One region of the Halalkalibacter sp. HAAS-P014 genome, then DNA from elsewhere that is predicted to be linked to it. Evidence: predicted binding sites of a transcription regulator. Region 1 holds the regulator's gene; each other region holds the start of a gene.
What was found. Region 1 encodes Rex, which represses fermentation and respiration genes when NADH is low (regulators of the CRP and FNR family bind a similar motif). Its sites were predicted from a motif close to TTGTGAAATATTTCACAA; they were not measured.
Positions count from the first base shown of each region.

Region 1 (10,562 bases):
GATACATCCTCATTTGTAATGGGGGTAGCTGTTACAGATGGTGATAAAACGTTAGGTGAGATAACAACAAATATTAAGAAAAATCATTCGATTAGGCTTATGCCTGCAATTGATCAACTTATGAAAGAAGTAGGTGTAAAACCAAATGAGTTAACGAAAGTGGTTGTTGCAAAGGGACCAGGCTCCTATACAGGGGTGCGTATTGGTGTAACAACAGCAAAAACGTTAGCTTGGTCTTTGGGAATACCAGTGATTGGGGTATCGAGCATTGCAGTGATGGCGCAATCTGGTCGTTTCTTTCAAGGGATTGTTTCGCCTCTAATGGATGCTAGGCGTGGCCAAGTATATACAGGACATTATGAGGCGGTTGAATTTAACGTGAGTGAAGTGAAGGATGACCAGTTGGTTATGTTAACAGACTGGCTTGATTATTTAGGAGAGTTCGAAAAACCAGTGCTATTTATCGGGCAAGATGCTGAATTGCATCATATCTTAATTCGTGAACGGCTCGGTGAGTTGGCGCGTTTTGCCACGGGATCAATGCATTTACCTCGACCGGCAGAATTAGCACGATTAGGACAGGCGTTGTCTGAGGATAACTCGGTTCATTCTTTCGTACCGAATTATATACAGCTTGCAGAGGCAGAAGCGAACTGGCAAAAGGCCCAGAAAGAAAAGGGCGAGCAAAAATGATTGAGCAAGAGAAAGAAACAATACGTTTTATGTCAATTGATGATTTAGAAGCAGTTATGGCAGTCGAACGTGATGCCTTCCCGACCCCTTGGGATCAAGCTATATTCCTAAATGAGCTTACCTCAAATCATTTTGCTCAATACCTTGTCTATGAACTAAATGGTGAGATTATCGGATACTGTGGATTATGGATTGTGATGGATGAGGCTCAAGTGACCAACATTGCGATCCATTCAAATCATAGAGGGAAAGGTCACGGAGATCGTTTGTTGCAATATGTAATGACTTTTTTAAAAAATATGGGTGTAGTGAAGCTTTCTTTAGAGGTGCGAGTGTCCAATGTCGTTGCACAAGGACTGTATCGGAAAATGGGATTTGTTGAAGGTGGCATAAGAAAAAATTATTATACCGACAATTTAGAAGATGCTTTAGTGATGTGGGTGAGTATAAATGAGTGAAAAGGAATTAATTTTAGCAATAGAGACAAGTTGTGATGAAACATCGGCAGCTGTTATTGAAAATGGAACAACGATTTTGAGCAATGTTGTTTCATCTCAAATTGAAAGTCATAAACGATTTGGTGGTGTAGTACCAGAGGTGGCATCGCGTCATCATGTTGAGCAAATTACTATTATCATTGAGCAGGCAATGGAAGAAGCAGGTGTGTCATTTGTTGACTTAAGTGCAGTTGCTGTAACTGAGGGACCTGGTTTGGTTGGTGCATTATTAATCGGTGTTAACGCAGCAAAAGCGATTGCTTTTGCGCATGATATTCCATTGATTGGTGTTCATCATATCGCAGGCCATATTTATGCTAATCGACTTGTTCAGCCGATCTCCTTCCCTTTAGTAACTTTAGTTGTTTCTGGAGGTCACACAGAACTCGTGTATATGAAGGAAGATGGTGATTTTCAGATCATAGGTGAGACGAGGGATGATGCAGTTGGTGAAGCCTATGATAAAGTAGCGAGAACACTTGGCTTGCCTTATCCAGGTGGTCCACATATTGACCGATTAGCGTTAGAAGGAAACGAAACGATTGATTTTCCTCGTTCCTGGTTGGAAGCAGATTCATTTGATTTTAGTTTTAGTGGATTGAAATCTTCGGTTATAAATAAATTGCATAATCTTAAGCAACGTGGTGAAGAAGTGAAAATGGAAGATGTTGCAGCGAGTTTTCAAGCAAGTGTGATTGAAGTGTTAGTCGGGAAGACAAAACGTGCAGTTGGGCAATATGAGGTCTCACAATTGCTTCTAGCTGGAGGAGTGGCAGCAAATAAAGGGTTGCGAAAAGCATTAGAGGATGAATTCTCCACCTCATCTGTTGAGGTTTTAATACCACCATTGTCACTATGTACAGACAATGCGGCGATGATTGGGGCAGCTGCTAGTGTAAAATTGAAAAACAAAAAGTTTTCGTCATATGATTTAAATGGAAACCCAGGATTAGATTTGGAACAACAGTGATGAATTATGTTTAAAACCACTTATTGGAGCAAATGCTATCAATAAGTGGTTTTTTGTCGAAATTGGATAAGGAAGTACTTTTAATGTCACTTTTCGTGTTGTGAATAAGTCATTAAGTATATTAACTAACTGTACGTTTTAGACCTAAAGTTTTGAATGATTTTGTAGAGTTTTGTATTCGAATAAGGAAGAATCGCTATATTTTATTATTGATTTTTGTCGTAATTCGTAAAAATTAGTTGTTAACAACTGTTATCCACAACATTGTTAACATTGTGGGTAAATATAAAATGCCTAGGTCTAACGCGAAAAAAAATGTTATTAACTTATATGTGGATAACTTAGTGGATAATGTGTACAAATACATAGAGTACTAGTAAATAGGGACTTTTATTGTTGATAACTATGTGGATAGTGTGGATATTTCAGAATATTAGCCAAAAAGGTTTGAGGGCGATGTCGAGAAGCATTCTTTTTGTATGTGTAATTGGTTTAATTTTGATATCTCCGGTTGATAGCTATGCTGAAACAGATAGGGATGGTACTGAAATACTTGTAATATTAGTACCTGGACTGTCTATGACTGAAGCAGATTGGCTTATCCACAAAACGGGAGAGACTACCCTGTGGCAGGATGCTGCAATTGGAGCAATGAATATACGGCCGGATGGACCTTATTCATACCTTAATAATATGGTCACAATGGGAGCCGGGGTAAAGGCAGTTGGTGTACAAGGGTGGAATAGTTATGAGTCTGATGAGCAAATAAACGGATTTCAAGCAAGTGAATGGTTGCAACAGTTAACTGGAAAAGAACAAGTGAGTGGTTTGGTACACCCTGATTTTCACAGATTGAACAATAAAAATGAGCAAGGGACTCATCGTGGGAATATCGGTGATTTTGGAGAAATGTTAAAAGAGGCAGGAATTGGACGAGAAGTGTATGGTCATAGTGATCTATTAGAAGAAAGGATTCGTTATGGCTCTTTGCTAGCAGTAGATCAAAATGGCTATGTCAATGGACAAATAAATCGAGCAGTGAAAAGCAGCGCTGCCTCTCCTAAGGGCCTTGAGATGGATTCTGAATTTCTTATTAACAAACTATCAACAGGTGGGGAAAGTGGAAGACGATTTCTCGTAATAGAATGGGGAGATTTCTACCGGCTCTATGATCAAATGCATTATATGGAGGATTCTCATTTTGAAAATGAAAAAGCTCACCAATTACAACAGTTAAGTTCTTTCATTGAAAGAGCTCGTGTTGAGGTGAAAGAGCTCTGGCTTGTTTCTCCTATGATGCACAAACAAGCATACGATCAAAAACAACAATTAGCTCCTGTCTTTTATTGGGGAGAGAAACCAGGAGGATTCCTCACATCAAGTACAACAAGACAAAAATATATTATGAGCAGCCTTGATCTAGTTCCGACCTTTTTGTCAGCCTTTAATTTGCAGGCTGATAGATTTCCCGGCAATGTAATCATACAAGAAGATATTGGCGTTGTGGATAAACTCTCTTTTTTCCATGCGGTTGATGAGGTCGTTTTAATTTACAAAAGTCGAGCAAGCGTTCTTTCAATCTATATTACATGCCTTGTTGTTGCGCTAATTGGAGCTGCTATTTATGGGTTTTTTGGTTCGAACAAGAGGCAAACATGGCGATACATCACAAGACTGATATTGCTGTCAGCTCTCTGGTCACCAGTTTGGTTTCTAGCGCTATCTGGGGTTGTGAAATCAATTGGAGTAAGTGGGTTTGTACTCTTACTGATTGCAAGTTCCTTATTATGTGGATATCTTATAGAAAAGGGAAGCAAGAAGCCAATTTTTTGGATTGGAGTATCCACCTTCTTTCTGATAACGGTGGATGTTCTATTGGGATCCCAGTTAATGCAACGTTCTTATTTAGGGTATGACCCAATTATTGGGGCTAGATATTACGGGATTGGGAATGAATTTGCTGGAGTATACTTGATCTCAGCTATTATGGTATTGAGTCCGTTAATAGAGAATCAACGGAAATGGATTTCGGTGGTTTGTGTATTTTTGATGTTTTTGCTTGTGGTTGTCGTATTGGGGAAAAATACATTAGGCACGAATGCCGGGGCGACGTTGTCGGCAGGGCTTGCCTTTTCGTTCTTCTTGTATCGTCTTATTTTTGAGAAATGGTCTTGGAAAGTTCTACTTCTACTTTTTATAGGGGCAATCGGTGTGTTGTTTATCTTTTTATATGTACTCCAATTAGCTGGAGAACCAACTCATATCGGCATGGCGTTTGAACGGTTATTAAGTGGCGACATTCGCTATATTTTTGATACGATACAGCGAAAGCTAGCAATGAATGTTAAGATCTTTCGACATTCGAACTGGACGCAACTTTTTGTAACGAGTTATTTACTCGGAGCAATTATCTTGTGGCGCAAAAGGCTTCAACTCGAAGGCTTAGATAAGCAACTATTTTTGCAAACAGGAGTAGTTGCATCATTTGCTTTATTGCTATTAAATGATTCAGGAGTGGTTGCAGCAGCTACATCGATGTTCTGTGTCGTATCGGCACATTACTACCAAAAGGGGTCAGACACTGCTTTATCGAAGTAAAGCGGTGTCTGACCCCCTTTTGTTTTATTCCTGTAACTGTTCCCATTCTTCCATGAGTGCTTCAATGGTGGCTTGTGTTTCATCGATTTCTAGTTGCAGTGTTTGAGCTTTTTCATGATCTGAATAAATAGCAGGGTCGCAAAGTGCTTCATCTTTTTCAGCTAGTGCAGTTTCGAGAGAATCGATTTTATTTTCTATTTCCTCAATTCTTCGCAGACGTTGTCGTTCGGCTTTCTTGGCCTCTTTATCGAGCTCATAGGAACGTTTGTCTGATTGTATTCCTTCTGAAGTACTAGTGGATTGACTTGATGTAGCATTTTCTTGCTGGTTCAACAATTCACGCTCAGCCATTTCTTCTTTCTTTTCAATATAATAATCATAGTCACCAAGATAATTGGTGATTTGCCCATCTTCTAGCTCAGCCATTCTCGTTGCAATCCTGTTTAAAAAGTAGCGATCATGGGATACAAATAACAATGTTCCTGGATAGTCAATTAAGGCGTTTTCTAATATTTCTTTTGCTTCAAGATCTAAATGGTTAGTAGGCTCATCAAGAATGAGAAGATTTGCTTTTTTCATCATTAGCTTAGCGAGCGCTAGTCGAGCCTTTTCACCCCCACTTAAAGTAGAGACTGGCTTTAACACATCATCGCCACTGAAAAGAAAGTTTCCAAGCACCGTGCGAATTTCTTTCTCAGGCAAAAGTGAGTGGTCATCCCAAAGCTCATGGAGAACAAGCTTGTTCGATTTTAAATTTGCTTGTTCTTGATCGTAATAGCCGACTGTTACATTGCTGCCAAAACGAATCGTCCCGTCTGTAAGAGGGATGTCGTTCATCAATGCTTTTAATAACGTTGATTTTCCTGCACCATTTGGACCAATTAACGCAACACTTTCTTCACGGTCAAGATCGAAGGTTACGTTTTTAAAAATCGTCTCCTCTCCATAAGCAACATGAAGATCAGTCGCTCGGAGAACTTCTTTACCACTTTGTCGTTCGATCATGAAAGAGAAGGAAGCTGACTTTTCTGACCCTGCTGGACGATCAAGTAATGTCATGCGATCCAGTTGTTTTCTCCGGCTTTGTGCTCGCTTCGTTGTCGATGCTCTTGCAATATTTCGTTGAATAAAATCTTCTAATTTTGCTACTTCATCTTGCTGCTTTTCATATTGTTTTAATTCTAATTCATAACGTTTCGCTTTTTCATCTAGGTAGGCACTATAATTGCCTGGATATTTCGTTGACTTCGCTCTTGAAATCTCTACAACCGAAGTAACGATTTTATCGAGAAAGTAACGATCATGGGAAACGATTAAAATTGCCCCTTTATAACCGATTAGGTATTGCTCAAGCCACGTAAGCGTTGCGATATCAAGATGGTTAGTAGGCTCATCGAGAATAAGGAGGTCCGGTTTAGTTAACAATAGCTTTGCCAAAGCAAGTCTTGTTTTTTGGCCGCCACTTAACGTTGCAATTTTTGTATCGTAATCAAAATCTGCGAAGTTCATTCCAGAGAGCACACCACGAATATCAGCTTCGTATTGGTACCCACCCTTATCTTTGAACAAAAGTTGAAGTTGATCGTACTCTTTTAAAAGCTTTTCATATTTTTGATTGTTTTGAAGTAAATCTGGGTCGGACATCTGCATTTCCATATCTCGGATTTGTTGCTCCATTTTCCGAAGTGGAGCAAATACGGTTAACATCTCTTCCCAGATCGATAATTCAGACTCAAGACCTGTGTTTTGTGCTAGATAACCTAGATTCATTCCTTTTGGCATCATAACTTGCCCACTGTCATGAGAAATTTGACCAGCAATGATTTTTAAGAGGGTTGATTTTCCCGCACCATTTCGACCAACCAAGGCCACGCGCTCTCCTGTTTGGATATCAAGCTTAATATTTGTTAAGATGGGGTCAACCCCAAATGCTTTAGAAATATTTATACATTGTAAAATAATCATGATTTTCATTCCTAACTAACTAAAGTTAATTCTGTATTGCTTTATTTAGACTAGATGACATTTCAGTATATATAGCTTCAAGTAAAAATAGGAAAAATAAATCTTTTGCTTATTCCCTTTAGTGTATCGTAGAATAGATTTCTCAACAACTTAATGAACAGTTTTGTAAAACGATTACAAACTGTGTGAAATAGTGTACAATAACGTTATTCTTAAAGCCATACAAAGGATAATAGGAGGGAGGCAATAGATGAAAATTGATCAAACCAAGATTCCACAGGCAACAGCAAAGCGATTACCACTCTATTATCGGTTCTTGGAGAATCTCTCTGCCTCGGGAAAACAAAGAGTATCATCAACAGAATTAAGTGAGGCCGTAAAAGTCGACTCAGCAACAATTAGACGTGATTTTTCATATTTTGGTGCGCTTGGAAAAAAAGGATATGGCTACAATGTGAATTATTTGCTTTCCTTTTTTCGAAAAACACTTGATCATGATGAGTTAACGAAGGTTATTCTAGTTGGTGTTGGAAATTTAGGAACTGCATTTTTACAATATAATTTCTCAAAGAATAATAATACACACATTGTGAAGGCTTTTGATGTGGATGAGACTAAAATAGGTGAGGAAGTAGGTGGAGTAACCATCCACCATCTAAAAGACTTAAAACAGGTCCTGGACCCTGAGGTAACCGTTGCTATTTTAACTGTACCACAAGCTGCAGCACAAAAGATTGCTGATCAGTTAGTAGAATCAGGGATAAAAGGCATTTTAAATTTTACTCCAGCAAGACTTGATGTACCAGATTCGGTACGCGTCCACCATATTGACCTTTCAGTTGAATTACAAGCATTAGTGTATTTTTTAAAGCATTACCCGGTATAAAAGGTTATTAAAATGGGACAAGTTTTAGCCTACTAGAAGTACCTTAGATAGCATGTACAAATTTCCAACCATAAGGAGTCATTGCTATCTTTTTTAACACGCTCTATAATAGTAATTAGGACAAGGAGGTGCTACCCATGGGTGGTTTAGGCGCAGGTAGTATCGCATTAATTGCGATCGTTGCTTTATTAATTTTTGGTCCAAAGAAGTTACCAGAGTTAGGAAAAGCTGCTGGAAATACATTACGTGAGTTTAAGAATGCAACAAAAGGCTTAGCAGATGAAGATGAAAATAAGAAAAAAGATAACGATAAAGCCTAAGTAGGAAGGGGCTATAAATGGAACAACGAGACATGTCGGTAATGGACCACATAGTGGAGCTTAGACGAAGAATTATGATAACTTTAGTCTTCTTCATTGTGGCTCTTATTGCCGGCTTTTTTTTAGCTACACCATTAATCACTTACTTACAAAGCACACCTACAGCTCAAGATTTACCGATGAATGCATTTAAAATGACAGATCCGATACGGGTCTTTATGACATTTGCGTTTGCGAGTGCACTTATTATTACTTTTCCGATCATTTTATATCAACTCTGGGCTTTTGTTAGTCCCGGACTCCATGAGAAAGAAAGAAAAGCAACACTTGCCTATATTCCGTTTGCTTTTATTTTGCTGTTAACGGGGCTATCTTTTGCGTATTTTGTGCTATTCCCATTTATCGTACAGTTTATGGGGAATTTATCTGAACGATTAGGGATTACCGAACAATATGGTATAAATGAGTACTTTCAATTTTTATTTCAAGTAACAATTCCGTTTGGATTGTTGTTTCAACTGCCAGTGATCATGATGTTTTTTACACGGTTAGGAATTTTAACTCCGGCTTTATTAACCGAATTTAGGAAATTTGCTTATTTTATCTTACTTGTAATCGCTGGTTTTATAACACCACCAGAGATTTTATCTCATTTAATGGTGACCCTGCCGTTATTACTGCTGTATGAATTTAGTATTTGGGTCTCTTACTTAACGTATCGAAAAGTTAAACGGTTAGAGAGAGAACGAGAAGAAGCGAGCAAAGAGTGATTGCCAACAATGGCAACACTCTTTTTTAGTTACCGTTTGTGAAATAGTGAACAAAGTTTGACAACTAGCCAAGTGGGGTAGTCAAGCCTGTTTTGATGTTTTATACTATGGTTATAACAAGGTTGTGAAAACATTCACAAGTATTTGTGAAGAGTTGAGCAATACTAAAAGGAGGATTTCTATAATGATTGGACAATTTTTCAGAGAAAACAAATATATAGCTGGTTTATGGTTATTCTTACGTGTTTACTTAGGTTGGGCTTGGTTAACAGCAGGCTGGGGCAAAGTAACAGGAGATTTTAATGCAGGTGGATATTTACAAGGATCAGTAGCAAATCCAGTAGTGAATGGAGAAGCGCTTGTTTATCCGAACTACGTAACATTCTTGGAAACCTTCGCTATTCCGAATGCAGATTTATTTAGTGTAGTTGTAGCGTGGGGAGAAGTATTGGTAGGATTAGGACTCATTTTAGGTGTACTAACTTCAGCAGCAGCATTCTTCGGTGTCGTGATGAACATGTCATTCTTGTTTGCAGGAACAATTTCGACAAATCCTTGGATGATCATGATTTCGATGTTCATTTTAGTAGCAGGTGCAAATGCAGGACGCTACGGTGGAGATCGTTGGGTATTACCATATTTGAAAAATGCTATTAGTAGTAAAATGAGAAGCAAAGAACCACGTTTTGAAGCAAAATTAAAAAAAGTGGCTTAAATTTTGAGGGATAGATCGTGAAAGTAGGGGATGTGTCAAAAGGTCAAGTTCAGACCTTCTTGGCACATCCCCTTTTCGTTTAGATCAATATAGTTTCAGTGTATTACTAGTCTTTCTTCTTCTTATTTTGTTGCTGAAGTTGTTTAATTACTTTACGCAAGCGATAAAAGCGGTAAGCAATCATGAAATCGACTGCAGCAAATGAAACAATTAAATAACTCCAAAAGTTCCAACCAGCATTGCTAACATTTTGAATGGCAAAAAAGATTAGTAACACACCGATGGAAAAGTAGAGGAGTGCCATAAACATGGGAGATGCTTTCATAATAATCCTCCAATGATAAATGATGTTGTTTGTTCAAGCTGCTCTAACTGTTCAATCCAATCTTCAAGGCGATCAGCTAATAATACATTAACAATAGAAACAAACAGGTTAATGGCTACATGTGCCACAATTGGAACGAGAATACGATTCGTTTTAACGTATAAAAAGGCAAATACAAAGCCTAAGGCTGTATAGATCAGTAAATTCTCAAAATCCATATGGATCGCAGCGAAAATAAAGGAACTAACAAAGCCGGCAATCCAGAAGTTAAAGCGCTTGTACAGTGCACCGAAAATAACTAAACGAAAAACTATTTCCTCAAGGATTGGGCCTATTATAGAAACCACAATAATCATAGCAGGAAAAGCTTTTGCATAATTCACAATAACCTCTGTATTTTCGGAACCCGGTTCAACTCCAAAGACAAACATATTAATTAAGGCAGCTGCGTATTGAGCAGCAAATACTAAAAATACCCCTATAATGGACCACCGAATGGCTTCCCCTCTTGTGGAGCGATCTTTTCTAAGATGTCGCTCTCTCATATCGGGACGTAGCAGAAGCAAGATAATGATCAAGCCCATGCTGAAACTAAATAAAGTCCATACTCCAGGAATTTGTTCTCGTGGTATGCCAAGTTCGCGTAATAGCAAGACACCAGGAACTGCGGAAAATTGCATTAGTACATATGTAATTAGAATCCACCAATAGCGTTTATTCAATGTGCAATACTCCTTTGTTAAAAATTCTCAAAATGCATCTTCATATTTTACCATATGTATTACATAAAAGCTGAAGGAAAGCCTTGATGCAATATTGAAGT
Region 1 is NZ_JBWQTV010000030.1:34,352-44,913, reverse strand. Features, by position in the region: gene tsaB (tRNA (adenosine(37)-N6)-threonylcarbamoyltransferase complex dimerization subunit type 1 TsaB) at 1-693, shown strand, start outside; gene rimI (ribosomal protein S18-alanine N-acetyltransferase) at 690-1,151, shown strand; gene tsaD (tRNA (adenosine(37)-N6)-threonylcarbamoyltransferase complex transferase subunit TsaD) at 1,144-2,160, shown strand; gene AC1FXZ_RS20900 (hypothetical protein) at 2,617-4,758, shown strand; gene AC1FXZ_RS20895 (ABC-F family ATP-binding cassette domain-containing protein) at 4,783-6,723, opposite strand; gene AC1FXZ_RS20890 (redox-sensing transcriptional repressor Rex) at 6,974-7,609, shown strand; gene AC1FXZ_RS20885 (twin-arginine translocase TatA/TatE family subunit) at 7,747-7,929, shown strand; gene tatC (twin-arginine translocase subunit TatC) at 7,947-8,699, shown strand; gene AC1FXZ_RS20875 (DoxX family protein) at 8,884-9,414, shown strand; gene AC1FXZ_RS20870 (YdiK family protein) at 9,521-9,739, opposite strand; gene AC1FXZ_RS20865 (CPBP family intramembrane glutamic endopeptidase) at 9,736-10,461, opposite strand.

Region 2 (10,562 bases), on a different contig from region 1:
GAACCTTGGAAACAAGCAATTGAAGACGAACAAATACGTGATGTTTATTACACGAAACGAGAGTTATTGAATGTATAGGTGAATGTAAAATGAGAGGGGTAGGTAGTAATGATTAATAACGGAACTCGAATAAAACTAAGTAACTATAATGAAATACCAAGTAAGGTTGGTCAAGTATTTGTTGTCGGGCAAAAAGAAATTGTTATTTTTCGGCTTTCAAATGGAGAGGTAAAAGCTATTGAAAATAGGAGTCCTCATCCTAAAGGAGGAAAGTTATCAGACGGTCTTGTTAGTGGTGAGTATGTCTTTTGTCCGATTCACGATTGGAGGATCTCTCTAGAGGACGGAAAAGTTCAGGCACCTGATACGGGCAACGTTCAAACGTATTGTATTGAGATGCAAAATGATGACGTTTTTCTAGTTGTATAGAAATATACAGTCCGTTCAAAAAATTGTCACGTAATTATGAGGTGTGGTGTGATTTTTATCACATTGTTTAAGGAGATAAAATAGTAATCTTATAAATGTAAGCAACAGGTTATGACTCCCGCCGAGTTGAGAGCGAATGAATCAGATTCTTTTTCTTAAAAAGATTGCGCCTCGCTTTGTGAATGAGTTCACATTTATAATAGTTATAATAGTCGTATTTGAATTTGATGACTGAGGGTGATGTTAATGAGTTACTGGAGAACATTCAAACAAGGAAAATGGGAAAATGAAGTAGATGTTAGAGATTTCATACAACGTAATTACGTTTTATATGAAGGAAATGAAGAATTTTTAGCAAAAGCAACTGACCATTCTTTAAAATTGTGGGATCAAATTATGGATCTTAGCAAAAAAGAACGTGAGAATGGCGGAGTTGTTGATATGGATACATCAATTGTTTCTACAATTGTATCTCATGGTCCAGGCTATTTGAACAAAGATTTAGAGCAAGTCGTTGGGCTTCAAACTGATGAACCTTTCAAAAGATCTCTTCAACCTTTCGGTGGCATTCGAATGGCAAAAGATTCGTGTGCATCATATGGTTACACGTTGTCTCCTGAAGTAGAAGAGACTTTTACTAAATATCGTAAAACCCATAACCAAGGAGTATTTGATGCATACACTCCTGAAATGAAATTGGCTCGGAAAGCAGGAATTGTGACAGGCCTTCCAGATGCTTACGGACGTGGTCGTATTATAGGGGACTATCGTCGCGTAGCATTATACGGTCTTGACTTCTTAATTAAACAAAAACAAGAAGAATTAGCAACAACTGGATCGACTATGTCAGAAGATGTAATTCGTGACCGTGAAGAAATGACAGAACAAATCAGAGCGCTTCAAGAATTGAAACAAATGGCAGCTTCTTACGGGTTTGATATTTCTGAACCAGCAAAAAATGCAAAAGAAGCATTCCAATGGTTATATTTCGGTTATTTAGCAGCAATTAAAGAGCAAAATGGTGCAGCAATGAGTCTAGGCCGTGTATCTACATTCTTAGATATTTACATTGAGCGTGATTTACAAGAAGGTACGCTAACAGAGGTTGAAGCACAAGAATTGGTTGATCATTTTGTAATGAAGCTCCGTCTTGTGAAATTTGCGAGAACTCCTGATTATAACGAATTATTTAGTGGAGACCCTACATGGGTAACAGAGTCTATTGGTGGTGTTGGAGTTGACGGTCGACCTTTAGTGACTAAGAACTCATTCCGTTTCTTACACACATTAGACAATTTAGGACCAGCTCCTGAGCCGAATTTAACGGTGTTATGGTCAAACCAATTGACTCATAACTTTAAAGAATACTGTTCGAAAATGTCCATTAAGACCAGCTCAATCCAATATGAAAATGATGATTTGATGAGAGCTAGCTATGGTGATGACTACGGGATTGCTTGCTGTGTTAGTGCAATGAAAATTGGAAAGCAAATGCAATTCTTTGGAGCGCGTGCTAACCTTGCAAAAGCACTTTTATATGCAATCAATGGTGGTGTCGATGAGAAATTAAAAATGCAAGTTGGACCAGCTTTCGCACCTATTACTGATGAGTATTTAGATTACGATAAGGTTACTGCGAACTTTGATAAAACTATGGATTGGTTAGCAGAACTTTATATGAACACACTAAACATTATTCACTATATGCATGATAAATACAGTTATGAGCGAATTGAGATGGCATTACATGATAAAGAGGTAATCCGTACGATGGCATGTGGAATTGCAGGGTTATCGGTAACTGCTGATAGTTTGAGTGCTATTAAACATGCTAAAGTAAAAGTAATACGTGACGAACAAGGTGTTGCCGTCGATTATGAAATCGAGGGTGATTATCCTAAATATGGTAATAATGATGATAGAGTTGATGATATTGCGGTTTCACTTGTGAAAACATTTATGAACAAACTGAAACAACACAAAACGTATCGCAATGCCATTCCAACTATGTCCGTATTAACGATTACAAGTAATGTAGTATACGGTAAAAAGACAGGGAATACACCAGACGGTAGAAAAGCAGGAGAACCGTTCGCACCAGGGGCTAACCCATTACATGGTCGTGACCAAAAAGGAGCTCTTGCCTCACTAACTTCCGTTGCGAAAATTCCATATGAGTACTCACTTGATGGTATTTCAAACACGTTTAGCATTGTACCAAAAGCATTAGGTAAAGAAGATCAGGATCAAACATCAAATCTAGTAGGGATTCTTGACGGATATTCAAAACAAGGGGGCCATCACTTAAACATTAATGTATTCAATCGTGATACGTTGATTGACGCGATGGAACATCCAGAAGAGTACCCACAATTAACGATTCGTGTATCGGGTTACGCTGTTAACTTCATTAAATTAACACGTGATCAACAAATCGATGTTATTAATCGTACATTCCACGAATCACTGTAGGTGTTTTTATCAAAAAGGGTGCCTTTCCCCTTTTTGATTCCTTGATGGGAATGCCCCCTAAATGAAACAAAAACTGATAGTAAACTTATGGGGGCAATTCTTCTAAGTCACCTTGGTTATCACAGAAAATGAGGGATAGTTATGATTGGAAAAGTTCATTCAATAGAAACATGTGGAACAGTAGATGGACCAGGATTACGATATATCGTCTTTATGCAAGGTTGTTTGTTACGCTGTCAATATTGTCATAATCCAGACACGTGGAAAATTGGTGAAGGCAAAGATACATCAGTTGATGAAATTGTTACGGATGTAAAATCTTACTTGCCCTATTTTGAAAGTAGTGGTGGTGGAATTACCGTTTCCGGTGGAGAGCCGTTGCTTCACCTCGACTTTTTAATAGAACTTTTTACAAAGTGTAAGGAATTAGGTATTCATACAACAATTGACTCTTCAGGTGGTTGTTTCCAAGAACATCCTGAATTTTTACGGAAATTAGATAAATTATTGTCCTTAACAGATTTAGTACTACTAGACTTGAAGCATATTGATCGAGAAAAACATCAAGCTTTAACAGGTATGAAAAATGACCATATTTTGACGTTTGCTAAATATCTCTCAAGTAAACGTATGCCAGTATGGGTCCGCCATGTACTTGTTCCTGGAATTTCAGATGATGTGAATGATTTGAAAAATTTACGTTTGTTTATTGATCAACTAAATAATGTTGAAAAAGTTGAAGTTCTTCCATATCATAAGTTAGGTGTTTATAAGTGGAAAGAACTAGGATTAGATTATGCTTTGGAAGGTGTTGAGCCTCCGACTGAAGAAAAAATCTCGGAAGCGAAGGCTATTCTGTTAAATAAATAAAATGTTAAAAACAGCTAGTGGTATTATTCACAGCTGTTTTTATTTTTGCCAAATAATTTCGGGAATGTGATCAATGTCACAGATTTCACTTAAAGATATATATAAAATACATATTATAAAAGATTAAACTTATTGAAATTGGAGGGTGATTATATGTTCTGTCACCAATGTGAGCAAACTCCGACTGGGGGATGTACAGTCGTTGGCGTTTGTGGGAAAAATGAAGATATTGCAAGCTTACAAGACACACTTGTATTTGCGTTAAAAGGCATAGCTGCGTATGCTACTCATGCAAGGCAGTTAGGTTTTTCGGATCCAGATGTCGATGCTACTACACATGAGGCTTTGTATATGACATTAACAAATTCAAACTTCAATATGCAAGAGCATATTGATATGGCAATGAAAGTAGGGACGTCAGCAGTTAAAGTAATGGAACTTTTGGATAAAGCCCATACAAGTAAATTAGGAATTCCTGAGCCTATAACGGTTTCGCAAAATAAAGTCGAAGGAAAAGCGATTATTGTAACAGGTCATAATTTATTTGCATTGGAAGAATTACTTAAACAAACAGATGGAAAAGGTATTAACATTTATACTCACTCTGAAATGCTGCCAGCCCATGGTTATCCGGAATTAAAAAAATATCCACATCTCAAAGGGAATATAGGGAAAGCATGGTTTGACCAACGTCGTTTGTTTCAGAAATTCCCTGGTGCGATCCTAGCTACAACAAACTGTGTCATGCCGATTAAAGGAAGCTATTCAGATCGCTTCTTCTCATATGATATTGCTGGCTTAGAAGGAGTGGAAAAAATAATTAACGATGATTTTACTCCTTTAATTGAAAAAGCATTATCTTTACCGGATGCAGATATGAAAAGTGATGAACAGTTAACAACAGGGTTTCACCATAACACAGTGATTGGAATTGCACCTGAGATTGTTGATGCTGTAAAAGCAGGCAAAATACAACGTTTCTTCGTTATAGCAGGTTGTGATGCGCCAGGTCCTGGTGGTAATTATTATCGTGAATTAGCAACTTCATTACCAAATGACACGGTGATTTTAACGACTTCATGTGGGAAGTTCCGTTTTAATGATTATGATTTCGGCACTGTAGCTGACACGGGTATTCCTCGTTATATTGATTTAGGACAGTGTAATAACTCTGTATCAACAGTAAAAATCGCACTAGCTTTAGCTGAAGCATTCGATTGTGAAGTGAATGAACTTCCTGTAAGTATCGTATTGTCGTGGTTTGAACAAAAAGCAGTGGCCATTCTTCTTGGTTTATTTAGCTTAGGTATTAAAGATATTCGAATTGGACCCAAACCACCAGAGTGGATTACCCCAGGTGTCTTGAATGTGTTACAAGAAGCATTTGATTTGAAACTGATTACAACAGCAGAAGAAGATATGAGAGAGATGTTAACTTTAAACTAAACGAAGATAGAAGTTCATGAGGTTTTCTTTATACGGGAGTGTTTCAAAGCATCGTTACATCAATATCAAAAGTTTGTTCTCAAGGGACTTAGCAAACGGAGCTATGGCAAACTAAACTTTGAGCTTTTGAGAAACATTCCCGTGCTTTTGTTTTCAATTATTACTGTAATGAACCTAAATAATACCCCCCTAAGAATATTGTAACAATTAAAATAAAATGAATAATAAACCATCCAACTTTCCCATATTGAAGGTGGTAAATACTAAGAGGTTTCCGTAAATGCTCAGGTATGATCATTCCTCCAACCCATTCAAAGGTAAGAAAATATATCCACCACCAAGTATACGAGTCCCAAAAATCCCATTTAAATACATACTCAATAATCTGAGTTTCCGTTAATACAAGTGTTTCAATAAACATCCCTATATGAATTATCGTCCAATAAAAGGGAATTTTCCAAGCCCATGTTTGAGGGCTATACCTTACGCCGATTAAGACGAGTAAGGGGAAAGAAGTTATAATTGCTAAAAAAGGCATTGAAGATATGTGTGGAAAGAGTCGGTAAGGGTAAGCGTAAAAACCTAACTTAACAAAGATGTGACAAAGAATAAGTCCTACACTCGCACTGATTAAAAACAAAGCTCCGTAGCGTCTCCACTCTATCCTTAGAATAAAAATAAGTCCACTGACACCAATGCTTATAACCGTCAATAAAATAAATGTTTCTAGGTTTGCTCCAATGTTTATGTACTGATTCATTTCTTACACACCTTTATAGACGATTTGTTGTGGCTCAGAATGTTTTAGTCAGCATCTTTGATAGTTGTTGATCAAGGTAAAAGTAATACGGATAGATCATTGTTTTACTATTCTCCTTATAGGGGTTACGAGCTTTATTGAAAAATAAAAAAAATGGTCCTTTGAGTAACCTTTTCGTTATGGGAACTTTAAATTTGAGCATATAAAATAAGATAGTAAGAAATGAAAGAGCCCAAACAAGTTTAGGGCGTTTGGGAAATAAATAGCTAAATCCATACATTTGAACATAGAGCATTGCAGACCAAAGTATATTCCAACCATATTTAAAGATGATCATCCTATCTTTCGCAATGAAGTGTTCCGCTGTAGCTGAAACGAACACCCATTTTATAATATGAATAACTTGTTTTAGTCGTGAGGTAGGGAAGTTAGATAAGCATAAGAGGACCAACGAAGGTGTTATAAAAAAAGTATGTAAGCCTCTTAATAAACGCCAATTAAAGTCCCCAGGTTTGAACTCCCATAAAAGGTGCCTTTTAAAAACATAATAATAAAAAGAATTAATAAAGCTAGAATACCCTATACTTTTGTAATAGTAAGGTAACGACTTCCAAGTCTTATTGTAGATATTTAAGATGGCAACAAAGAGTATAAAAATGAGGTGTTTATGTTTCATAAGAAACGACTCCTTTCTGAATTTAATTGTTATACTTTCCTGTTTTTTACAAATTATGTAAGTTTGGAGTATTTCCTTTTTAATTTGTTTTTTAGAAGAAATAAAAGTTTTTTCTTCCATAAATGGCATTAAGTACTTGTGTGTTACTGAATAACCTTTATTAAGAGATTAATAGACTCTCCACATAGTAGCAAAATGAGGGAAAATGGTATATTGAAATTAACCTTACCCTTAATGATTTTTTTTGAGGAATTATGTTACGATAGACAGAGGTGAAAAATAAGCAAATGTTATGAGAGGGGAGGATTTTTAAGTGCTCTCATATAAAGAAAAAGAGTTAATAAAAGAGTATCTGGTGAGGCATAAAAGTTTTACTCTAAGTGATTTATGTGATTACTTACTAGATAATGGCTCAAGTGCAGCTGTGTATGCAACGGGCAAGTATAAAATTTACCCTCATGTTGCTGTCTATATAGAATCTTATAAACCAAGTGCACAAATAGAAATAACAAGAATGGAAGATAACGTACAATACAAGGTTATCGGCAATGACTTTTCGATTAATAGTGAACGGAAGGAAGAAGAGCCCGTAACTGAAACCGGACAGCTTAGTTTATTCTAGTTGTGACATTGAAGTAAATAAGTACTTGGCGCTTCCAGTAAATCTTGTAGGCGCCAAGTACTTATTTTAAACTAAAACTGAGATCCACCCATTTGCTGCTCAGCCATTTGGACTAGACGTTTTGTAATTTCTCCACCAACAGAGCCGTTTGCACGGGAAGTCGTGTCAGCTCCTAATTGAACCCCAAATTCTGATGCAATTTCAACTTTCATTTGATCCAATGCTTGCTGTACACCTGGAACTAATAATTGATTTGAATTATTGTTGCTACTTACCATGTTTAAACACCTCTTTCTTGGATTTGAGATTAGTATCTTTTAGTTTGTTTCTTTTTATTCGTGCCATTTTAAATAGGTAGTTTGTAAATGATCCCAATTTCAAATTAGAAAATCAGTAAGATTTGTTATCGTTTTTTAAAGTACTGTTCAATGTAGGACTCAACGGTTTGCTTCATTAGATGTGGAAATAAATTGGATTCAGAGCGATAACCTCTATGAACAATTAAATATTTACAAACATCATCAGTTCTACCTAGATCATAAACATATAACTGCTTTTTTACCATTTCTTTTTTTACCTTGCCTAAATCAATTCCAATCTTAATAATTACAGACTCAACAAGATGAATATATGGATCGGCAAACTTTAGTTTTGCATTAAGAAGCATTTTCAAGTCCCGTTCAAGTACCTTTCTAACTAATGGTAAATAAATGAATTTTTTTATTAACTCCTCTTCCGTTTCAGTAAGCATCAGTTGATCACCACCGCTTTTATATTTATATTACACGAATGTATGTTCGTTTATCAAATTGAAAAGATATGTACATAAACAAAAAAAGTTAACACTAATTTGTTATTGGTGTTAACTCTTTTTAATGCTTTATTGATTGTGATTGCTAAATGAACGGTAAAAAGCTTAGATTGTCGAATTAAGAAGATTCCTGCTTGTTCAACATATCTAATAATTGGCTAATCTCTTTGTTGAACGTAAAAAAGAAAGGAGAACCTTCATCGTCAAATACTAATAATAGTGGAGAATCATGTTTTGGAATAATAAATATAACTTCTTTGGTGTCTGAGTTCATCCAACGATTATGGATGGTTATTGGAGGATTAAATGGGATTCTTATTAATTTGCCTTCTTTGGGCATCGGTTTAAACTTCTTATATATACTATCAATATTTTCTAAGTAACTTTCGGCTTCTGCAAGGATCTTATTAGAAGCAGGAATACTCTCTACTACTCTGTCTTGTTTGATATCAAAAATTTCAACATTGTCATTGAATTCAGCATTTGTTGCTGGAACTCCTATTAGTGAATAAATAAAAAGAAAAAGAACAAATTTTCGCATCAGTTTATCACCTCATTGATAATATAACCAATGAATGGACAATTACACCGGCCGTTAGCATTGAGGATGTTATATAATACTAAGAGTGAAATCCACCTTGTGCATAGGCAATGTATCTTCAAGAAATATGACAGGTGGAAATGAATAAGCAAAGGGTGGAAATGAATTAGATGGATGTAAACGACATAACTCCAGTCAATTATTTATATAGATATTCCTATCATGAAGATGAACATTCTCTTTGTAAATTAGAAATGAGGTCATTATTTGGGCAGGATACAGATGAATCAATATTGTATAGCGCCATTGCTATTGACCCAAGCAGGAGTCCGTTTATTAAAGAAAGGATAGATATTTTATTAGAAGGTACAAGGCTTGAAGAGATAGTTGAGAAAGCTGGAGAGCTGGTATTAGCTGAAGCTACATTCAAAGTGATGTTTGTACCTAATACAGATAAGTCCGACAAAGTTGGTTTTGAAAATAGGCGTGAAATCGAGCGCAAAATTGGTTTGCGTATAAAAGGTAAAGCTGACTTACATAAGCCGGATGTTTTGCTATGTGTAATGAAAGATAAGGAAAAATGGATCTTAGGTAGATACCATAAAAGCGAAGCTATTTGGCTCAAGCATCAAAAGAAACCACATAATTACTCGACAGCTCTTAGTACCCGTCTTGCAAGATCAGTTGTCAATATAGCGGTACCAAAAACGGAAGGAAAAACAGTAATTGATCCTTGTTGTGGTATAGGTACGGTTTTGATAGAAGCATTATCGTTGGGCATTGACGTTGTTGGTAGAGATATCAATCCATTGGTTTTGCCAGGCGCTAGAAAAAATTTAACGTATTTTGGATTTAAAGGAGAAATAACATTAGGTGATATTCGCGATGTACAAGGGGAGTATGACGTGGCGATTATTGATATGCCGTATAATCTCTGTTCTGTCATAACATCGAAAGAAAAACTAGAAATGATCCAAAGCGCTCGAAAGTTTTCTCGAAAAGCAGTTATTGTTACGATAGAACCTATGGACTCAGTGATTGAAGCGGCTGGCTTTGAAATCGTTGATCGATGTGTTGCGAAAAAAGGTACTTTTTCGAGAGAAATTATTGTTTGTCAGTAACGATTTTTGCTATTTGAGAATAGCTTTTTTATTGCGAGTAATGCACTTGACCACATTTTTTGAAATGTGTTTAGAACAAGCTTTTTATGAGTTCACTGAACTGATGGGAAGCTTGTTCTTCCATAAGTCGTGTTTATGTATGTATGGCCGAGACGTTGTTGGCTGAAAAGGGTATACTGACTAAGATTGAAGCTTTATTATTAGCCTTTGATGAGTTTTGTTCGGAGCATTTGACATTGACTCACATTCAAGCTAGGTACAGTTGCGATGAACGGTTATAAGAAGAATTGTACATATAAAGCAATTTTTTAACCCTATCTCAAATTGATCCAGATAATGAATTAAAGGATCTTTGGTTTAAAAAATGTCTTTGTGAATGGATGGGACTTTTTCGTGAAGCATATGCCCGAATTTGTTTCTGTAAGTATATCAAAACAAGCCGGAAAAAATTCCGGCGTTATATTAAATCTTACTCAGTTCCTTCATAAAAGTAGCTTGGCTTGTAATGAAGATCGACTGTTGACCCCTAACTTCTTATAAATATTTTTAGCATGCTTATTTACTGTGTGGACACTAATGAATAGTTTGCTTGAAATTTCCTTATAAGTGCAACCCTTTTTTAAATAAAAACAAACCTCTTTTTCTCGCATTGTCAGTTCATTAAAAAAATCATTTTCTTGTAGGGTTACTACTTTATCTCTTTCTATTATAATAGCATAACGGCTTTCCCTTGATAAAAATAGCTCTTGATGGCCTATGATTTTAATTTTGTATCCATTCAGCCTCAGCATAGAGGGACTCATTAACTGATTTG
Region 2 is NZ_JBWQTV010000002.1:221,038-231,599, forward strand. Features, by position in the region: gene nirB (nitrite reductase large subunit NirB) at 1-78, shown strand, start outside; gene nirD (nitrite reductase small subunit NirD) at 109-429, shown strand; gene pflB (formate C-acetyltransferase) at 670-2,901, shown strand; gene pflA (pyruvate formate-lyase-activating protein) at 3,043-3,771, shown strand; gene hcp (hydroxylamine reductase) at 3,925-5,217, shown strand; gene AC1FXZ_RS01850 (CBO0543 family protein) at 5,378-5,977, opposite strand; gene AC1FXZ_RS01855 (DUF3895 domain-containing protein) at 6,967-7,275, shown strand; gene AC1FXZ_RS01860 (alpha/beta-type small acid-soluble spore protein) at 7,347-7,553, opposite strand; gene AC1FXZ_RS01865 (YhjD family protein) at 7,679-8,026, opposite strand; gene AC1FXZ_RS01870 (hypothetical protein) at 8,205-8,627, opposite strand; gene AC1FXZ_RS01875 (methyltransferase domain-containing protein) at 8,798-9,748, shown strand; gene AC1FXZ_RS01880 (helix-turn-helix transcriptional regulator) at 10,231-10,562, opposite strand, start outside.
Region 2: a site for Rex is predicted at 3,836-3,853, ahead of hcp (hydroxylamine reductase). Genes of this name have one in related genera too.

Region 3 (10,562 bases), on a different contig from region 1:
CTGGACATTATGAGCAATGGAATGCTGAAGGTGAGACTAAGGAAAAGTTAAAGCAGAGCTTTTTTATAAAAGAGACTCTGCTTTATGTATGCACGATAGAAAACAGATGCAAAGACAGGAGCCGTTTATTAATATACATATCCTAAACTATTTGATAATTCTTTTGCTGTTTTTAATAATTCTATTGTTAAATCAGAATCGGGCGATATATCTATAACGCTCGATAGACCAACTACGCTAAGAGCGGCCACTAATTTGTTGTTTTGGTCAAAAACTGGAGCTGATACCGCAGCAATTCCAGGAATATACGTTGTAGTATATGCATAACCTGCATCTTTTACAGAAGTTATCATGTTAGTGACATCGGCTGGATCAATATCTAAATGGCTAATTTCTTTCTCTATAAAGCTTCTCGTTTTCTCTACGTCGAAATAAGCAGCAAAGATGTTTCCACTAGCACTAGTAATTAAAGGAGCAGATGAACCTACTTTTACATTTACATTAATTGGCTTTTTACTTTCTTCCCAACTAATAAAAATGGGTCCCACACTATCAACCCAAATGGCTAAAGAGACGGTTTCATCTACTAAAACATTTAATCGTTTAATATATGGCAAAGCTTTTAAGCGAATATCGACTTTTTCTAATCCTCTTAAACCAATTAATGCTAGTTCACTTCCTAAAGAATAGCGTAAGTCTTCACTTTTTTCTAAAAATCCAATTCTACATAAACTAATTAAATATCGATATAGCTGGCTTTTTGGCATGTCGCATAATTTTGAGATCTCTGTAATCGTTAATGGATCACTTGCATTCGATATTACTTTAATTATTTGAAATCCAGATTCAATCGATTGGATTCCTTTTTTCTTTGACTCTTCCACTATATTTTCCCTCCTTGCATATATAAGACTGTTAAAACCAACTTTATCATATAGTTAAACATAGGTAAACAAAACATATCTTTGTTTAACAAAAGTTAGCGAAAAGTATTTTATTGTTGCCGAGGGAATATTTCGAAAAGTAAAAAAACAGAATTGACGTTTCGAGACTCGCTCTATATACTTTGATTAACAACATATAGTTAACTATGATAACTATTGTCAAAATAACATACTGTGGTTGGCTTCGAGATGAAAAGACGCAAGTTTATTTGTGGATGAAACAGAGACCATGATCCGACGTCATATTGTAATTAGGGGGAGAGAAAAATGAAGCTAATTAAAAGAGATATAAATTTTGATAATGCTTATTTACTCCTCATTTTCGCAACCTTTTTTTGGGGAAGCAATTTTGTGCTGGGGCAGCAAATTGTAGAGGTAGTTCCCCCTTTTCTTCTCACACTGTTTCGATGGATAGTAGGATTTGTCATTCTTACTGCTATTGTAAAGATGGATTGGGTTCCATATTTTGATGTAATGAAAAAGAATAAATTACGATTATTTATTCTTGCGTTGACTGGAATCGTTGGATTTAATTGTTTCATATATATAGCAACTCAACATACATCCTCTATCAATGCTTCTTTAATCAATTCATTGACACCCATTTTACTTGTGCTATTTGCTTCTTGGTTTCTAAAGGAACATTCCATATGGGTCCATTATATAGGTACAGTTATATCATTAGTGGGTGTTCTTTGGATTGTTTTGGATGGTCAGCTAACAAGATTACTAACATTATCGTTTAATGTTGGTGATGTATATATTATTATGGCTGTTTTATCTTGGTCTACATATTCGCTCTTGTTAAAGAAGTGGGGAGCTTTCTTACCACCAAGGATCTCGTTGCTTACTACGATTGCAATTGGAATTGTAATTTTACTTCCTTTTTCCATAGTAGAAGCATACATTTCTTCTTTCTCACTAACTCAAGTTTCATTAAGTGCTGTAGTAGGAGTTATATATTTAGGTATTTTCCCAAGTGTCATTTCATTTCTTTGTTGGAGTAAGGGAGTCATGCAAGTTGGCCCGGCAAGAGCTTCAAATTTTTATCATTTAGTAGTTTTATTTACGATTCTTTTAGCTGTTCTTGTAGGTGAGAGCTATACTTTTGTTCAATTTGTTGGAACGGTGCTTATTTTGATAGGGGTTTTGTTGTCGACAAACGCTAATATGATTCAGACATTTTTGAAAGAGTCAAAAAAGGTGGATCGGAGTGTTTCATAGCTTTTGCTTTAAAGGCAAAACAAAAAATAATGTCTTTTCCAAGAAAAGACATTATTTTATTATTAAATCCAAATAATTTAATTTGATAAATGAACTATTAAAATAGTGAGAAAATTATGTTTCTAATCCCTTTTCATCTTTAAATTCGAAATTTTAGTTAGATCAGGAATTCCAGAAAGTGCAAGGGACACTTCTGTTTCTTGAATAAATCGTTCAAGTACTTTTTCTACCCCTGGTTGCCCAAATGCAGCTAGACCGTATAGAAATGGTCTTCCAATTAAAATCCCGTCTGCACCTAAAGCTAAAGCTTTGACTGCATCGATTCCTCGTCTGATACCACTGTCTAATAATACAGGAATCTTGCCATTGATAGCTTCCACGATAGTAGGTAATGCATCAATGGACGCAATAACCCCATCAAGTTGGCGACCACCGTGATTTGAGACAATAATTCCATCAACCCCGTATGTCATCGCTAATTTTGCATCATCAGGATGTAGTATTCCTTTTAGTAAAACAGGTAAGTTTGTACGCTTTTTAATCTCAGCAATATTCTCCCAGGTTAGGGAAGGGTGTTGGATATTTTCTAAAATCCCCTTTATGATAGTGTCTGGATCTTGGTTAGGCAAGGAATTCATGAAGACAGGGTCGTTTAAATAATTCCCTTTGCCAAATCCTTGTGATAATGGGGAGAGCTTACTTCGGATGTCTCCTTCTCTCCAGCCGGCCATCACTGTATCAACGGTAATGACAATGGCTTCATAACCGGCTTTTTCTGCCCTTTCTACCATACTATAGGAGATGGCAGGGTGATGACTTGAAAAGTATAGTTGAAACCATTTAGGGCTGTTCGGAGCAGCCACTGATATTTCTTCTATCGAAAAGCTTGAGATGGTACTCACGATAAATGGTACGTTGAAAGTCGCTGCCGCTTTTGCCGTAGCAAGCTCCCCTTGTTCATTTGCAAGCAGATGCATTCCGATAGGAGCCAGGAAAAATGGAGTATCATAACGGCGACCGAAAAGAGTAATACCCATATTTACATTTGAAACATCGTTTAACATTCTCGGTACGATCGCCCATTTAGAAAAAGCTTCTGAATTTCTTTTTGCTGTTTCTTCTCTGCCAGCACCAGTGCTTGCGTAGCCGTAACCGGCGCGCATGTTTTCAGCTGCTTTTTGTTCCCATTCTTCAAAAGTTAGTGGGAAATCTGTTTCTTTGCTTATATTCATCATTAGCATATCGCGGTTTTCAATAGTCATTTTCAACTCCTACTTTCTACATATCATGTGGTTCTATAGCTGTGTGAAAAAAATTCATTCGTCTGATCGATTTTTTAGTAAAAACAGAGGATAGTTCCCTGTTTTTCTTATGTGTTAAGTGAACTGCTGCTCAGCAAATTCACGGTACAATGGGTGAGTATCGACTAATTCTCGATGGCTGCCCATTCCTGTTATTTGGCCTTTTTCGATGAACACAATTTTATCAGCATTAACTATGGTGGATAAGCGATGGGCAATGACGAAGGTTGTCCGACCTTCCATAAGTCGTGTTAAGGCTTTTTGTACAATTGCTTCAGATTGACTGTCTAGACTAGCTGTTGCTTCATCCATCATGAGAATCTTTGGATCCCGTAGAAAAGCACGAGCGATAGCAATTCTCTGTCTTTGACCTCCGGAGAGCTTAACGCCACGTTCGCCAACTTCTGTATCTAACTGTTGTGGAAACTCTTTAATAAATTGATCAGCGAAGGCCATTTTCGCCACTTTCCATAAGTGGCTATCTGATATATTTGTAGCATTTTTCAAGCCATAGCAAAGGTTTTCACGAATGGTCCCTGCCATCATCGGACTATCTTGAGAAACATATCCAATCTGACTTCGCCATGAATTCATTGATAACTCCCTTATAGGCGTAGTGCCAATCCGAATTTCACCAGAGGTAGGTTCATAAAAGCGCTCAAGCAAGCCAAACATTGTTGTTTTCCCTCCACCACTCGGGCCTGCGAACGCGAGCATATTCCCAGGTTTGACCTCAAAAGAGACATTTTTTAAAACTTGCTCTTCCTCACTATAGGCAAACGAAACATTATCAACTTGAATAGGCAGGTTGGTTATATCCATTGCCAGTCCTTGTTGTCCTTCCTCTACTTCGAGATTTAAAATTTCAATGATTCGTTCTGTTGCACCTTTTGCTTTTTGAAGCTGAGTAAAAAACATCGCAAAGGATGTTATAGGGAAAATGATTTGAAACAGATAAAGTAAAAAGGCAACGAGAGAGCCTGTAGTCATCGTACCCTCAGACACACGAATACCACCATAGCCGATAATAATTACAATGACCACCATTATGATAAGGTAAATCAATGGTCCAATGAGTGCAAAGATACGCGCTTCTTTTAGCCCGTACCCCAGTAATGCGCCGATCCCTTTCCTTCCTTTAGCTTCTTCAACATTCTCAGCATTGGAGGCTTTCATTAAGCGAATCTCGCTAAGTGTTTGTTGAATGTTCCCGGTAAATGACGCAGTTTCATCTTGAAGACCACGCGAGATTTTCGCCATTTTCCGTCCAAGTGGAAACATAATGAATGCAGTGATAGGAACGGCAATTATTAGGAGGAGTGTCATTTTCCAATCCATTATCGCTAAAATAGTAATCGCACCAATGATCGTAATAATACCTGTGATAAATTGAGGGAAATGTTGTGATATAAGATCTTTTACGATGCCAGTATCATTTACAACACGACTGACGGATTCGCCACTTGTTTTTTTATCGAAGTATTTTACAGGTAAGCGTAAAAGTTTGAACCACATTTGTTCACGTAATTTGGATACAATCTTCTGCCCTGTATATGCTAGTAAATAGGTTGAGAAACCATCTATCACAGCCTGTACGATAAAGACGACCCCAATTAGCCCGATTAAGAGCCAGTTTAAAGACCCTATAGCAAACCCATCTACCATTTCTCTTGCTAACAGTGGAATAGTAAGGCCGACAAGAGTCGTAATAAGACTTCCGATTAATCCAAAAGAAAGGGCTAGCTTAGGAATGTTTGTTGATAAAATGAGAGACAAAAATGGCTTAAGGTTGGTAGTTTGTTCTTTTTCCATTAGGTAAACTCCTTATATGGTGTTCTAACTTTATCATCATAACACGGAATAAGGATGAAACTATATTTTGGTGTGCCTAGAAATTAGTACTATGGAATACATGATTTTATTCAATGTTGTATATCTTACAACTAATCACCAAATTACATTATGGAAGGACCTTCTTGTAATGAGAAATAGAAGATCTAATAAGTATCCCTATCTTATATTAGGGATTATCCAAGCTGTTTTTTTAATACTTGTTTTTATGAAAAGCAAAGAACGGAAGAAACATATAACCCTATTGTTCTCATATACTGGATTTGCTTATTTCTTTGATTATTTTGTTGTTGCTCTTTTTAATGGATATGTCTATAAGCCGGGCTTTGTAAAACAGAAAGAATTAGATAATATATTAGGTTCTGTTGGGTCACAATTTTTTTATGTACCTATTGCAGCGTTATTTATAAATGTTTTTAAGCTTGGATGGAAACTAAAGTTGTTCTGTAGTTTGTGTTTTGTATTAATTGAGAAGCTATTTTTACGATTAGGAGTATTTCAACATAATTGGTGGCGAACAAAGTACACATTTATTTTAATATTTGCTTCCTTTATTTTTAATGATTTATGGCAAAAAGGGTTAGAAAGAAAAAATCCGTTTATATTATTTGTTTCTTTTTTTAATATGATCCAAACAACGTGGATGAATATGGTTTTTTTATTCGCTTTACTAGGGAAGGTTAAGTACGGGAAAGGGAAAAAGTTTAATTGGAAAGAACACTTTATAGTTGCACCTATTATTGGTGTTGTTGTTACTGGGTTAACTGCATGGTTGTTAAAAGGTAAAGAAAGTAAAAGAAAAATAACCACCTTTATAACAATGTTGTTCATTGATGTCTTTTTAATGCGCATAGGGATATTGAAAGTAAGGAATTTATTTGTGCTTCCTTGTATTTATCTAGTTACTATTTTTTCGGCTATTTATTCCAGAAACCTGGTGTTTTCTCAGGTGGGAAAACAATCTGATTAAAAAGGCCAATCATCTATCCATTAGTGAAAAACTACTATTAAGGCTCATGTCGAAAGTATCCTTTGACAAGAGCTTTTTTACGTTAATCACCTAACAGACTATTAGCTCGAGTTAAGCTTCATACTATACATTAAAAAAAACATAAAAACTTCGCAACAGATGTGGCTTTTATTGTGATGCACCTCACTATCTATGATCGGCTAGAAGCTTATAATAGAAGTGATCTGATAGGAGGGACCCAGATGTTTAATCGTGATTTCAACAAAAATCCATTTATTGTTATATGGGAACTAACAAGAGCATGTGAACTAAAATGTCTTCATTGTCGAGCAGAAGCTCAGTACCATCGTCATCCACTTGAACTAACATTTGATGAAGGAAAAAAACTGATAGATGACATAGTTGAAATGGATAATCCAATGTTGGTGTTTACTGGTGGAGATCCACTTATGCGTCCAGATGTATATGACATTGCAGAATATGCAATCAAAAAAGGTGTTCGGGTTTCAATGACTCCAAGCGCAACTCCAAATGTCACTAAAGAAGCTATTCAGAAAGCGAAGGAAGTTGGGCTTGCTAGGTGGGCATTTAGTTTAGACGGACCCACAGCTGAAATACACGATCATTTTAGAGGGACGGAGGGTTCGTTTGAGTTAACAATGAACGCTATTTCCTATCTGCATAAGCTGGAAATTCCAATTCAAATAAACACTGTCGTTTCTAGGTATAATGTTGATGTACTTGAAGAGATGGCGAAATTAGTAGAGGAGCTAGGATGTGTACTTTGGAGTGTGTTTTTCCTTGTACCAATAGGTAGGGGAAAAGAAAACGATATGATTTCACCAGCAGAACATGAGCAAGTGTTTCGCTGGCTTTACAAGCTAAGCAAAAACGTTTCATTTGATATTAAAACAACTGCGGCTCAACATTACAGACGTGTCGTAATTCAAGAAAAGATGAGAGAATCCATCACTCCTGATCAAGTGATTCATTATGAGGACGCATTGACAAAAGGTCTGACTGGACCATTTGACGGGTTAGGAAGAGCGCCAAAAGGAGTCAATGATGGAAATGGTTTTGTATTTATTTCACATACAGGAGACGTATTTCCGAGTGGATTGTTGCCAGTAAAAGCCGGAAATATTCGTACTACTCCATTGGCTGACATTTATCGGGATTCACCTATTTTTAAAGACTTACGTAATCCAGATAAATTTAAAGGCAAGTGTGGGGTTTGTGAGTTTCGCCAAGTGTGTGGGGGATCTCGGTCTCGAGCATATGCGATGACTGGGGATTACATGGAAAGCGAACCGTTCTGTGTATATATTCCTAAAGTAATGAGGAAACAGAGGAAGAGAGAAAAAATAGGGCATGGACAATAGCGTCCATGCTTTTATTATGTGAATCAAATAGATCGAGAAATTACAAAAAGGATCGTCAAATGATAGACAATCCTTTTTGTATTGTGAGAATAGATTGTGGAATAACTAGTTAGTAAAAACTTATGCTTCAGCGATTGCTCGTGGGAACAACACATTATTTTCTAAATGAATATGTTGGAACATATCTGCTTCAAGCTGTTCAAGACGTTGATAGACGAGACGATACGTACCACACGCTCCTTCTGGAGGATTGAAATCATCTGTAACGTCACGAAGTTTCTTTAGAATGTCACCAGCGTGACTATGTTCGTTTTCAAGCTCATCAACGACTTTTTGTAACTTTTGGATGTTTTCTTCTGTGCGATTTTGTTCAACTTCTAAAATAAGTGGGAAATCTTCCGTTTCCTCTTTAATTAGGTGTTGCTCCAGTTCAACACGTAACTCATTGAACAAGCGATGAATGTCAGCTAAATGTGGCTGCGCTCCACCATGCACACGTAGTACTTTTGTGACATAAGGACTTAATTGAGGCAATTCTTCCTTAAGGTAGCGATGATGTTTGTGAATAATGTGGTCAATTAATTCACTATACGATGCCTTTTCCCATTCGATTCTAGATGCATGAAGAGCTGATGTTTCTTGATAAAGTTTATTTAGGTTATTTAATACTTCCTCAGGAGATAATTGTCTCTCATTAATTGCATCTATAAGTGGACGGTTTCCCCCACAACAAAAATCAATACGATAAACTTTAAAAAGGTCACCAGCCTTTGGGAATTTTGTGACGATATCGCCTACAATCGATGTTTCAGTAAATGTATGTTCCATGATAATTCCTCCATAAATTAAAGTTTTGGATGTAGCTTTTTGGATCTAGCTAAAGAATAACAATAATTTATAAAAGACATTGTGAGATAGATCACTGGTCTAGAATTCGCTAGTACTTGAAAACATTCATCTTACAAACAGTGACAGTGATCACAGTTTTAGCTCTGTTAAGTTAGTACAATTGAAGGTAAAATGTAAGCTGCTTGCTAATAAGGGGGTTTAAAGATGAAGTTAGCAATGATAAAAAAACATTTACAAGCTGTTTCGCTCTTTAAAGAGCTTTCGGAAACCGAGATCCAGCCAATCGTTGATATTTCACAATTACGGACATATACAGCCAGATCATTTGTTTTTATGCAGGGAGAACCATTAGATCGAGTGTTTTTTATCCATTCTGGTAAAGTGAAAATACACAAAACAGATTTATCAGGAAAAGAACAAATTGTATCCATTCTCCAAGCCGGTGATATGTTTCCACACGCAGGCTTTTTCCGGAAAGGGGACTTTCCAGCGCATGCTGAGATTCTTGAAACTGCTGACTTAATTGTCATTCCGGTTGAACAGTTTGAAGCAATCCTACTTAAATATCCAGAACTATGTATTAAAATGTTCAAAGTGTTAGGTGAAAAGATCGTTGACCTTCAAAATCGATTAGAACAAAAAATTTTACGTGACACGTATGAACAAATTGTGATGTTATTCATCCGTTTAGGTAAATCAAATGGAATAAAGTTTAATGAAAAATACAAACTCACTTCACAATTTACGAATCAAGAATTAGCTAATATGATTGGCACATCAAGAGAAACGATGAATCGTACGATTAATCGTTTGCGAAAAAAAGAACTAATCGACACCGATGAAGAAGGGTATTTCCTTATCCATTCAAAAAAATTAGAAGAAGAAATTATTTAAAAGGCTCCGGAAAAAGGTTGACTTTCACCTTTTCCGGAGCCTTTTGTAAAGAACAAAAAAGGTCGCTTTATAATCGGATTTATTAAAGGAATGGTAACGTAGAAGCCCTTGGGAACATCATTGTAAAGAGAGGGAATACTAACGTATGAGACAACCAAATATGAAGCAAAAGGCCGGACTGAAGCCTTGAAAGTGCAGAAAAAGAGAAAAGAGGGACACAGAAGGCCGGAGTGATACCCTTAAGATCCAAGATAAGATAAATCAAAATAAGCTAGTGTGTTCTTCCTAAATCTATGTCAGAATAGTATAATATATTGTCTAATTAATCATTTATAAATTTATTTGGATTTTAAGAAAGGAGTTCTTTGTGAAGAAGATTAGAGTTGCTTTGTTACATCTATTGCCTATAGCCGGTGATATAGCCTACAACCAAGATCTGATTGAAACAGCTGTATTGGGTGCAGCAGAGGAAAAGGTTGATTGGATTATAACACCAGAGCTTGCTACAAGCGGGCTACAATTTTCTCGGAAGGTTGGAACGGATTGGATTAATGAACAACCGGATAAATGGATGACACACCTTCAGAACATTGTTAAATCGATAAATGCAACTGTATTCTTAGGTTGCGCAGAAAGATCGAAGGCAGATGAATTATACAATACTGTCTTTGTGATTAATTCAAAAGGTGAATTAATTGGCAGTCAGAAGAAAGTCGCTAAAGTAGATAACTGGTCTACATCAGGTGAGGTTGTTGAACCGGTTGAATTAGAGGATATAAAAGCTGGTGTTTTAATATGCGCAGATGCATATACAAAAAATGTGGCTGATACATTATTGGCAAAAGGAGCGAAGATTCTAGTTGCTCCTTCATCATGGGGGCCTGGTTTACATGGGCCGAATGGTGAATGGGAACAAAGGTCGATAGATACAGGCTTGCCCGTATTTGTTTGTAATCGTACTGGGGAAGATGAAACAGTCTCCTTTTGGGAAGCTGAAAGTTCTGTAATTAAGAATGGGAAACGACTGCTTTCCTATAAATCAGCTGAATCGGCAATTATCATTTTTGAATGGGATCTAGAAGAGATGAACTTAATTTCTGCTAATTTTAAAGTTATTAAGGTTAATTAAAGAATGTGTGTATCTCTA
Region 3 is NZ_JBWQTV010000011.1:179,733-190,294, reverse strand. Features, by position in the region: gene AC1FXZ_RS09575 (IclR family transcriptional regulator) at 129-884, opposite strand; gene AC1FXZ_RS09570 (DMT family transporter) at 1,212-2,168, shown strand; gene AC1FXZ_RS09565 (alpha-hydroxy acid oxidase) at 2,291-3,430, opposite strand; gene AC1FXZ_RS09560 (ABC transporter ATP-binding protein) at 3,545-5,281, opposite strand; gene AC1FXZ_RS09555 (hypothetical protein) at 5,451-6,290, shown strand; gene AC1FXZ_RS09550 (TIGR04053 family radical SAM/SPASM domain-containing protein) at 6,533-7,672, shown strand; gene ric (iron-sulfur cluster repair di-iron protein) at 7,793-8,500, opposite strand; gene AC1FXZ_RS09540 (Crp/Fnr family transcriptional regulator) at 8,726-9,415, shown strand; gene AC1FXZ_RS09535 (carbon-nitrogen hydrolase family protein) at 9,783-10,544, shown strand.
Region 3: a site for Rex is predicted at 6,462-6,479, ahead of AC1FXZ_RS09550 (TIGR04053 family radical SAM/SPASM domain-containing protein). Genes of this name have one in related genera too.